DNA from 2 places in the Lysinibacillus sp. NPDC093197 genome. Region 1 is predicted to be linked to the other one. Evidence: riboswitches for the same ligand, from Rfam matches in the RefSeq annotation. Region 1 holds a riboswitch; the other holds the start of a gene.
The links. A riboswitch is a leader RNA that binds a small molecule or an ion and turns the genes downstream of it on or off. The one in region 1 is predicted to bind FMN.
Positions count from the first base shown of each region.

Region 2: it holds a riboswitch for FMN, as region 1 does, so the genes downstream of both, ACIP9G_RS09495 (ECF transporter S component) here and ribE (riboflavin synthase) in region 1, are expected to answer to the same signal.

Region 1 is NZ_JBIVOH010000002.1:411,122-417,128, forward strand. Features, by position in the region: gene ACIP9G_RS07920 (spore germination protein) at 1-817, opposite strand, end outside; gene ribH (6,7-dimethyl-8-ribityllumazine synthase) at 953-1,420, opposite strand; gene ribB (3,4-dihydroxy-2-butanone-4-phosphate synthase) at 1,438-2,067, opposite strand; gene ribE (riboflavin synthase) at 2,125-2,763, opposite strand; FMN riboswitch at 2,920-3,045, opposite strand; FMN riboswitch at 3,167-3,292, opposite strand; gene uvrA (excinuclease ABC subunit UvrA) at 3,640-6,007, opposite strand, start outside.
Region 2 is NZ_JBIVOH010000002.1:733,823-739,829, forward strand. Features, by position in the region: partial or broken gene ACIP9G_RS09490 (recombinase family protein) at 1-591, opposite strand, end outside; gene ACIP9G_RS09495 (ECF transporter S component) at 860-1,447, opposite strand; FMN riboswitch at 1,675-1,871, opposite strand; gene ACIP9G_RS09500 (RNA polymerase subunit sigma) at 2,168-3,466, opposite strand; gene sigX (RNA polymerase sigma factor SigX) at 3,463-3,996, opposite strand; gene ACIP9G_RS09510 (ATP-binding protein) at 4,180-5,955, opposite strand; gene ACIP9G_RS09515 (response regulator transcription factor) at 5,948-6,007, opposite strand, start outside.

The DNA.
Region 1 (6,007 bases):
AACCTACAATAGCTGGATAATCATTGTCTTCACCTGATTTAAAGAGTAAAAAGATATTAGGTGGTGTAATGATGACATAGGACACTCCATCAACTAAAATAAGAATGCGTCCTCTACTTAACGTTTGTACTGCAAAATCTGGGCGACCTGTATAATCATGTAGGGGAAGAATTTTAGATGTTTTGCCCACCCCATCCATCAATATATCGCCATTAATCACGACATCTGTATCAACTTTACGTAATTGCGTTTTCACTTCATCCACCATCGTTTTATTGGCAATATCCTCCATATAAAGAACGGCTACAGTTGTTTTAGAACGCCTACCAATTTCCATTGTTTCTACACTCAATGAATTAGTTGGTAGTCGCTTGCGAATTAGAGCAATATTAATAAAGACATCTTCTATAAAATCATCTCTCGGTCCTTTAATTACCAGTTCATTTTTTGTTTCTTCAGGATTTCGATTCGGCTTATTAGAAATTTTACTTGAGAATAAAATTTTCTCCTTTTCAAAGTACAGCAAAGCATATCCTGTATATACACGTGTAGTAGCCACTTCTAAATTCGTTATTTTTTGAAGATTTGGAATGTGTAATTCATTTATTATTTGCTCTGCTAATAATGGTGTTGAAACATTTTCGCACAAAGATTGGACTCGATTTATAATGACCTTATTCAATAATAACTGATCGAACATTGATTCACATGTAATAAAATGAACATTATGCTGTTGAAAGGTATAAGATTGAAATATTACGTCAGCAGAGCGTTGAAATAGTTCTTTCAACGTTTTCAATTCGATATTTTGATTCATTGATTGAATATTCCTCATCTCCTACTGAACTCGATTCAAATAAATTATTGTACTAAAATACACATACAATATTTTTCCCAATGTCCAGCAAATTATGCAGTTATCCTTTTCACCTATACATTATGTCATTGAAATTTAGCCAATCATTTTCTGTAAATTCGCCATTTCAATAGCTGATATTGCTGCGTCATAACCTTTATTACCAGATTTTGTCCCAGCGCGTTCAATTGCCTGCTCAATATTTTCAGTTGTGACAACACCAAAAATAACTGGTATGTTAGTTGTAAGTGAAACGTTAGCTATGCCTTTTGCTGATTCGTTACAAACATAATCATAATGTGTTGTAGAGCCACGAATAACTGTGCCAAGACCAATAATGGCATCATATTTTTTTGTTTCCGCTAGCTGTTTTGCAATAAATGGAATTTCAAATGCACCTGGTACCCACGCAACATCAATTAAATCCTCGTCTACACCATGACGTTTTAGCCCATCCATTGCACCGCTTAATAATTTACTAGTAATAAATTCATTAAATCGACCAACTACTACCGCTATTTTTAAATCATTGCCAATTAATTGTGCTTCAAATGTTTTCCCCATAAATTGATTCTCCTCTTTTACACTGTAAGTGAATTTTTTCCTTGTATTTGTTGACGACGATAGGCTGCTAATGCATCAATCGAAATCATTTTTAATTTGTGTTTTTCCGCATATTTGACTAAGTCATCAAAGCGAAGCATTTCACCATCATCCCCCATGATTTCACAAATAACACCAGCTTGTATGCTTCGGCAAAGCCTTGCTAAATCGATAGTTGCCTCCGTATGCCCTCTACGTTCTAAAACACCATTTTCCTTTGCTATAAGGGGAAATACATGCCCAGGTCTACGAAAATCAGTTGCTTGCGCTTGTGACTCTAGCATTTTTCGAATTGTCAACGCACGTTCAAAGGCGCTAATGCCTGTTTTTGTATCTTTGTAATCAATACTTACAGTAAATGCCGTTTGGTGATGATCTGTATTATTTATGACCATTGGATGCAACGCTAATTGTTGTGCAAGCTGCTGTGAAATCGGCGTACAAATAAGCCCTCTTCCATATGTGGCCATAAAGTTTATCGTTTCTGGTGACATGAACTCTGCAAGGGCAAGTAAATCCCCTTCATTTTCACGGTCTTCATCATCCACGACAACAATCATTTTGCCTTGTTTTAAATCTGCAATTGCTTCTTCAATTGAATGTAGCAAATTGCCACCTCCTAATAAACTTTAATTTACTGTACATTCTTTACTTTCAAAGACAGGTTAAAACCCATGCTTCGCTAAGTAATCTTTTGTAATGGTCGGTGATTGCTGACCACGCTGTAGCTGGTGCATAATGTATTTACCAACTAAATCGGTCTCAATATTGACTGGTGATCCAACATTTTTTGTCCCTAATACGGTTTCCTTGTATGTGTGTGGAATAAGCGATACGGTGACGCTGTTTTTTGCCACATGGAAGAGCGTTAAACTCGTTCCATCAATTGTGATTGAACTTTTAGGAATACAATAGCTAGTTAATTCCTCTGAAAGTTCTATATCGATGTATACTGCATTGGCCATTGGACGTTTGCGTAATATTTTTCCCACTCCATCAACATGCCCTGAAACAAAATGACCACCAAAACGTCCATTCGCAGGCATTGCACGCTCTAAATTTACTGCATTACCAACCGTGAGTTGCTGCAAATTTGTCGCTTTCACTGTTTCAGGCATTACGTCCATTGTCAGTTCCTGCTCATTATATTGTGTTACTGTCAAACACACGCCATTGACAGCTATACTATCTCCTAGCTGCACGTCCGATACTATCTTTGGCGAAATAACAGTTATTTTCATACTTTGTCTATCGTTTTGCAAGGTTTTTACTGTACCAACATCCTCAATAATACCTGTAAACATTTTTTCACCTACTTTCTACTTTTTAAATTTTGACCTGTAATTGCTTAAACAAGACAAACAAAAAACCCCATATAAAAATGGGGTTTGGGAGTTCTAATTCATAAGACGTCACTAAATAAACCTAATGGGAATAAATTTTCCAAAGGCTACCATCTCATCGTTCTTCTCCCATCCAGACTATAACTGTCGGTTTTGGATTTGCACCAAATCAGCTTGCGCTCACGGACTTTGAATTGCTTCATCACCGCCGATTGGGAATTTCACCCTACCCCGAAGAACAGATACCTATTAAATTTTTAACTAAATAAAAAAACTCCCCAACGAAGGCGATGGGAAGTAGTTTTGAATATAAGCGTAGCCAAATAGACCTTTTAAAGTCATATGAATTTAAAAAGCTTACACATCTACCCTTCTCCCATCCAGACTGTAACTGTCGGTTTTGGATTTGCACCAAATCAGCTTGCGCTCACGGACTTTGAATTACTTCATCACCGCCGATTGGGAATTTCACCCTACCCTGAAGGATATGTTTATTTAGTTACTTCATACGATAACATTATTTTAATACATTATCCACTTAAAATTTTTTAATGGCTATTTTGTGCAGTTTAATTGCCTTGGCACAATCCACATGTGCAAATTAAAGCAACCAGCTAATAATTGAGCGTATGAATAAGGAGCAAGGGACTTTGGGGATAATTTAAAATAGTAACGTTTGCATGGACTTTTGAATGGTTCATAAATAAATAAATAAATAAATAAATACGCTCTTTTAGTAGAAAGATGTACAGTAACCTTCATCTTAACTAAAAGAGCGTATTCTTTTTAATTTTCCACTTTTTGGTATTTTTCTAAAGTGCCGTTTGTTAAATGTAATTAGAACGCTTCGGCGAGTACTTCTTTCAGAAACATCCCCGTATAGGAATCCGATACTTTTACCACTTGCTCTGGCGTTCCTTCAGCTACAAGCTTACCACCTGCGGCTCCTCCTTCAGGTCCAATATCGATAACCCAGTCAGATTCACGGATTAATTCTAGACTATGTTCGACGACGATAACGGTATTTCCGGCACAGACAAGTCTGTTTAATAAAGCATGTAACAATTTAATATCAGATGGATGAAGACCTGTCGTAGGTTCGTCCAATAAATAAAGCGTGTGGTTTTTGGATGCTTTACTTAATTCGTTTGCCAGCCTAATACGCTGTCCTTCACCGCCAGATAAAGTTTTGACCGATTGCCCCCATTGAAGATAACCCAACCCAACCTCACATAGCATTTCAATCATGCGAGAAATCTTTGTTTCCGATTTCAAAATTGGTAAGCTCTCCTCCACAGACATATTTAGCAAATCTGAAATGGAGTATCCTTCATATTTAACTTGCAACACTTCGTCAGTAAATCTTTTCCCTTTGCAGTTTGTACATGTCACTTCTATATCTGCTAGGAAATCCATATCTACTGATAATACCCCTAAACCTTGGCATGTTTCACATCGTCCACCCGCAGAGTTAAATGAGAAATGCTTTGAAGTTAATTCTCTTTCTTTTGCTTCTGGCAATCCTGCAAACAATTTGCGGAGGTGAGTAAAGACATCCGTATAAGTAGCGACATTAGAACGCTGTACTCTTCCCATTGGCGATTGGTCAAAGATAACGATATTTTCGATATGCTCTAACCCACTAATTTCCTTACATCCTATTTGGGCAAGGTTTTTCGATTTTCCTTGTGCAAGAATGTCAAAAACAAGCGTAGATTTCCCCGAACCTGAAACGCCTGTTACTGACACAAGACACCCCAATGGAATAAAAGCAGTAGGGATGTCGACATTTCGAAGTTTTGCTTGTTGAATCGTGATATGCTGTCCATTTCCCTCTCTACGAACTCGAACAGGAGAAGGGGAGCATTCTTCTACCAAATAAGCTCCAGTCACTGATTGCTCATTTGACATTAAATCATCCAGACTGCCTTCACCTACAACAGTACCACCATGTATTCCCGCACCAGGACCGATATCAATGATATGATCTGCCGCTCGCATCATCTCAACATCATGCTCGATAACTAGTACAGTATTACCTAAATCACGTAATTCCTGAAGCACTCGAATGAGACCTGCTGTATCCTTTGCATGAAGACCGGTTGTCGGTTCATCCAAAATATACAGAACGCCAGTTAAAGCTGAACCTAATATGGTAGCAAGTCGTAGACGTTGTGTTTCCCCACCAGACAATGATACCGTCTGACGGTTCAATGAAAGGTAACCAAGTCCAACATCGATAAGCCGCTGAAGTGTTGTTAACATATCCTCGATAATAGGCACCAATAAATGATGACTTGCTTTAGGTAACGCCGTTTGCAAGCTATTCGTCCATTTGAATACATCTTCAAGCGACCACTCAGATACGTCCGAAATTGTTGCATCCGCTACCTTTACTTGACGAACTTCTTTCTTTAAGCGTGCACCAAGGCAATCTGGGCAAAGTTGTTCATGAAAGAAACTTCCTTCTTTTTCTTTAGCCCCTGATTCTCCCTCTTTCTCCTTATATCGTCTCCATAAGCTCGGTATGACTCCTTCAAACTTTGTTCCTGAGACCGGTTTACTATTTGGATAGTGACGTTTAAATTCCTCGCTCTCGACGCCATAATATAATAAATCTCGCTGAACATCATCGTAATCTTTTAATGGTAGATCAAGATCAAATTCAAATCCATAATGCTTTCCTGCTGCCACTAAAATACGCATTTGAATGTCACGATGGACCCCCTTTAGTGAAGCTACGCCACCGTCGCGTAAGCTGAGCTCAGGATTAAACACCATCGCCTCATTTATGCTCGCCACATGACCAAGGCCACTACAAGTTTCACAAGCACCTTCTGGCTTGTTAAATGAAAAATGTAGCATGCCTAATTTCGCTTGCTGTTCATGACAATTAGGACAACTAATTATTTGATTGTCTATTTCTTCATCCTCTTCTACGAACTCTTCTGTTGGTTCAAAAGAAGCAGGAATACTCATATTACATGAAGTACAAACTTGTTCCCCAAGTCTGGCAAAGATAAATCGGATATACTTATAAATTTCTGTTACTGTTCCTACCGTTGAACGTGGATTTCGATTTGTCACATGCTGCCCGACGCTAATTGACGGTGACAGCCCACGAATAAACTCAACCTTTGGCTTGCTAATCGCATTAGCCATCATTCCCATAGAATCTAAATACTGTCTCTGGCATTCCCGCTGA
Region 2 (6,007 bases), 320 kb from region 1:
TTTTTCAATTTTAATATTTCAGCAAACCGCCACTTATTTCTTTATCTTTCAATACCTGATAATTTGTTTCTATGTCTGTACGTTGCTGCTTACTAAGCGTATCAAGGTTTAATTGTGGTCTACCTAGATGCTTACCTTGTTTCTTTGCTTCTGCAATACCTTCTGCTTGTCGTTTGAGTAGCTTTTGTCGTTCTTAGTCTGAAGCATATGAAAGCAATGAGAGAAACTGATCTTCCATTAACTTATCCTTTCGCCCATCCCATCCCTTTAAATTTACGACTATCAAATAGTGTTTCATTTTCCAATACAACTATATTTGCATTAATTTCTCTAATAATATGCTTCCACTCTTTAGTAATTTCATCATAGTTACGTCCTAGACAATCCAATGCATCTATATAAACTAAATAGCCTTCACGAATAACTTGTTTTAAAGCTTGATAAAATGGTCTATTAAAGTCCTTACCGCTCGCTTTATCAATGAATGTGTCTCTCTCTGCTATATCAAGTGCTTGCATATTTATTAATTGTCGTTCAATGTTTCGCTCCGTAGTTGATATTTCGAATGTAACCGAATGTCTTTGTATTCATCTTATCCAACCCCTTTAATTACCATTTTTTACATTTATAAATCATCGATAACTTTGTCTGTCAATGGCACGGTTTCCTGCTTTTTGTTCTTTCCGTATGAGAGAACATTGTATAGCCATCTAATGTATTTTGCTTAAATTCTGTAACTCTTTTTCTGAAAGGAAATCTGAAATTGCAAATTTAATCAACAAAAAACACCTCCATAGACATAACAGTCCAGAAGGTGTCATTACTTGAACACTATCCTAAATCATACTTTTTTTCCATATTATTTTGATAAATACATTGTACGTTGTTGTTCAATCCATCTACGCATCGTTGTGAACAGTAACACCATGATAGCTGTTAATAGAACACCTTTTACGATATTAAACGGCAAAATACCTGCAATAATCATTTTATATAATGAATCGCCAACTACTGGCTCCATACCTAAGAAATAAGTGTACATCGGTAAAAATACTGCGTAATTTAAAAAGCTCATCCCTACTGCCATAACGATCGTTCCTGTCGCCAAACCTCCGACAAGACCCGCAATTGTTTTAAAACGGTTAAAAACAAATGATACTGGTAAAATAAATAATATACCTGTCACAAAGTTTGCAATATGTCCAACCGGAACCCCTGTAGGCGTACCCGAGAAAATCCAATCCAGTATATTTTTAAATAGTTCTACTAAAATACCCGCAACTGGACCCATTGTGATAGCTGCAAGTAAAGCTGGCATATCACTGAAATCCACCTCTAAAAATGCTGGGAACGGCGGAATCGGGAAATTAAAAAGCATTAATAAAAACGAAATACTACTTAGCATACCAATCGTAATAAACGATTGCAGTTTGATATTTTTCTTCATTGAAAACTCTCTCCTCTTTGCTGATTCAATCTTGCAAGAAGAAAGGTTACGACGTAATCGATTGTTTTTTCACGAAAAAACCCTTATGCACATCAGCATAAGGGAGAAAAGGCATGATTAAATAACGCCATTACTAGCTATTTTTTGTGCATACAGTGTAATTAGTAGACACACTGAAAAAAACGCTCGCACATAGCTTAATTCGTAACAACGAATGACGATCGTACCTTCATCTTCTCCCATCCAGACTATACTGTCGGCCTTGGAATCGCACCAAGTCAGCCATGCAAAAAAAACTTTGCACAGGTCGCGGGCTGAAGAGCCATTTAGTAAATCATGCGAGCTAATGTAGTTTAGTACAACACTAGCGATTTACAACTCTATTACCGCCGGTCGGGATTTTCACCCTGCCCCGAAGATGAATCAATATTATTTTATAAATTAACTATAATGTTTTATCACATAAAAGTAAATACTTCTGCTTAAAAAATTCCGATTAAATTTGTATGTTTTAATGAATGCTTCTATAAAAGGGCCATTTGATTTTCGAGTTCAGGTAATTCGAATTCAGCCATGAACGACGAATTCCGCGTTTTAGCACTGTGATTCCGCGTTTCAACAGCCGGATTCCGCGCTTCAGCACCCGATTTCCGCGTTTTCTCCATCAGACAACTCATACAAAAAAACAGCTACCTCATAAAAGATAGCTGTTTTTCTTTGTTACTGCATTGTTTGTTTATTTGCACCTACAGGTATCGGTAAAAAATTTGTTAAATCAAAGCCTTCCCAACTATCCTGTACGACGTTATCTAAGCGTAGCTTTTTATCAAAGCTTGAAGCTGTCAGCATCATGGCCTCGATTAATTGCGTTGCCCGCACAGCATCCATTGTCATTAAATCCAGCGGTGCGTCAAAGGTGATGACAACACCACTCTCTTCTTCTTTCACTGTGTACGTTACATTTTCAGGGATGACAGGTACATAAATATCATCTTTTTTATCACGCATTGCGATAAGTGCCTCTGTAACAGTAGGATATGTTTGGTGGAAGTCTGGCGATAAATATTCAGTACCATTTTCTTCTGTATATAAATAATAGTTGTAATGATTATCTTTCGTTAACTGTATAGGCTCACTTGGCTCACCAACCTGCGAAAATTCATAAGGAGTACCATCTGCATTTTTTAACGCAATCGCTTTATATTCAGAGTCGGAAAAAGTATCTTTTAACGAGCTTAAATATTTTGTTACGGAAGCTGAAGCTACATCGTAATCATTTTTTTTAGGTAAGACGTGAACTAGCGTCTCACCCTCTTCCTTCAACTCACCTTTGTATGGATGATAATTAGCAAAACCAAGTGCTTCCTCATCAATTTGTGGTGCGTATTTTTCATACATTTGTAGAGTTGTCGGCTTTTTCTTTCCAAAATCAGCCGTTAATTTTTCGTTCGGGATTACATAGGTCATTGGTATGCTATCAGCATTGCCACCTGGTAAGCCGATTCTAAATACTACTGCATTTGCTAAATCGTCTTCGTAAACTGATGTCCGAAGCGATAGCATTCGTGCATGTTCGGCACCGATATTCGCTTTCATCACACCATCTGCATTTTCATTTTCTTGTATAGCTCGATCCTCTTGCATCGTAGAAAAATTTTCAGGAGGGGCATTTGCCTCATCCTTAACTGGATTATTATTTGTTAAAAACACGTACCCTGCTATTGATAGTACAAAAACAGCTGCAATACTACTAAAAATAGGTAACTTACTCTTTTTACGCTTTTGCATCGGCTTGATGCTTTCATTCTCATGAGCAGCAATAGACTGCTCTTGCTCTTCAAGCACTTTTGAATCTGTTGGTTGTTGCATTGCTTCTTGAAGATGTATATTATCTTGCAGACGTGAATCTGCTAGCAATCGTTTCAACACTTCTTCTTTCGAACGGTTATCAGTCAGCTTCGGGGCATTCTTCAACATTTGTTCTAGTTGTTCATCGTCGTCAAATTGTTTATGAGTCATTGCCTTTTCGCCTCCTGTTCCCTAACCTGTTGTAGCTGTTGCCTTAAAAATTTAATGGCTCGATGTTGCGTCGTCTTAACCTTTGCTTCTGTCCAATCAAGTATTTGCGCTGTTTCAGCAATCGATAAATCTTGGAAAAAGCGCATAATAATCACCATTTTTTGATCCCCTGTACAATTTTCAAGTGCAGACTCTATTTGCATTAATTCATCACTGGCCTGTAGCATATCTTCCGGTGATGGTGTGGTTGAATGTAGTTGTTCCGTTTCCCAGTCAAAAAAATCGAGCGAATGTTTTTTCCGCACTGCCTGCTTTCTAAAATGATCTATTGCGACATTTTTAGCAATAGCAAAAAGCCATGTTTTTTCACTGCTATTTCCTGCGAATTGTTCATACGATCGCAGAACACGAACGTACACCTCATGTGATAAATCCTCAGCAAGTGTACGATTTTTCACTAGATAAATAAGAAACTGGAACACGTCTTGATGGTATGAATCGTATAATCGATGGAACACGGAGTCATTCAAAGCACTCCACCCCCGTTCTCATAGTATTTGTCGTCTAACGCTCGCACAAGTTACATCTTAATTAATGATTTTTTGCTCAAAATTTCGCTATGTGCCATTCCCTGCACTAAAACTACATACAATCAGCTAACAGACTTTGGCATTAAGTTTTCGAATCAATGGGCTTCTAACGGACAATGTTAGTTAGTCGAAGGGTAAATAGAAAGTAAAGGTTGTTCCTTCTTTTAATACACTATCGACCATAATATTTCCAGAATGTGCCTTTACAATGTTTCGAGCAATAGCAAGCCCTAAACCTGTTCCCCCTTTAGAACGTGTACGCGCTTTATCAGCCTTGTAAAAACGCTCAAAAACATATGGTAAATCTTCCTGTGGAATACCATGTCCTGTATCCTGAACAGAGATTTTAGCAAATGTCGGTTCCTTCTCTACTTTCACAAAGACAGAACCTTCATCTGTATGACGCAGTGCATTATCAACTAAGTTCGTTAACACTTGTTCAATACGATCCTCATCCATGCTTATGACCGCATCTTCCTCAAACTCACTATTAAATAGGAGCTGTACATGCTTCTCTTTTGCTACTTGTGCAAATTTTTGCGTAATGCGCTCAAATGTCGCATTAATCGGTACTTCATCTTTGTATAATGTCATATGTCCAGATTCCATCCGTGCTAAATCCAATAAATCTGTAACTAAACGTCCCATACGCTTTGATTCATCATAAATAATTTTAGTAATCTCATTGCGCTCTTCTTGATCTTGTATAAAATCATCATCCATTAGCGCTTCTGAGTAGCCCTGAAGCATTGAAATAGGTGTCCGTAGCTCATGTGATACATTGGCAATAAAGTCTGAGCGAAGCTTTTCTAGACGATGCTGTTCTGTCATATCACGGATAACAGCAACAGCTCCTCGTATCAATTCCCCACTATAGAGCGGGCTAATCGTAAATGTATAATAATTTCCATCCATCTCAATTTCTTCTTCCAGCTTATCTTCAAACATTAATACATGATCAAGCATATGATATAGTTCAGGTGGAATAGGCTTTGCACTTTGCGAGCCTTTATTGACAAACCATTTTTGCATTAAGCGTTCCGCAGGTGGATTGCTGAGTAAAATAGTACGATCACGATTAAACGTTATAACAGCATCAGTCATAGAAGTTAAAATATTGGATAATTGCTCATTTTCTTGATTGATTACCTCTAGATTGTGCTTTAACTGGCGCCCCATTTGGTTGAATGCAACCGCAAGCTGTCCAATTTCATCGTTTTGCGTTGTCGGCATTTTTGCCTCGAAATTACCTTTTGCAATTTCAAATGCTAGCTCGCGCATTTTTCGTAGCGGTGAAGTAATACGTGATGAAAGGAAAAATGCAAAGAATGTCGTTAACACAAAGGCAATGAATGCCGCTAAAAAGACAATTTTCGTAGTCTCTTTGGACGTTTTATGTAACGCATCTGGACTTTGGTAAATAAATACAGCACCATGCACTTCATTTTCTACGTTTAGTGGGAAACCTAACACGACATACGATTCCATTTTTTCTTTATCAGTCGACGATGGCATCATCATTTCCTTAATGATCGGATCATCTGATTTGAAAACTTCATGGAATGCTTTATTCGCTAAAATTGCGCCTTGAATTTCTTTTTTGTTAACGCCTTCCTGCATCGCAAATGTTACTTCTAGATGATTAATGGCGATAAGCGCATTTGTACCATCAGGTAAAATATCTGTTAATAGTTGCGAAGTCGATTCGGCTGTTTCATTGTCATCCACTATACTCGCTATTGTTGCAGCCGTTTGACGCAACGAAATCTCGGCTTGCTGCATATGATAGTTTTGAAGGAATTCGAGCATTAAAACCGTGAAAACAAATAATACAAATGAAACGAGAAGCAATATGGTTACCCATAGCTTCCCGACAACACTGTTCCATATTCTATTCATTGACAACCTCAAATTTGTAACCAACGCCCCAAACAGTGACAATCATTTTTGC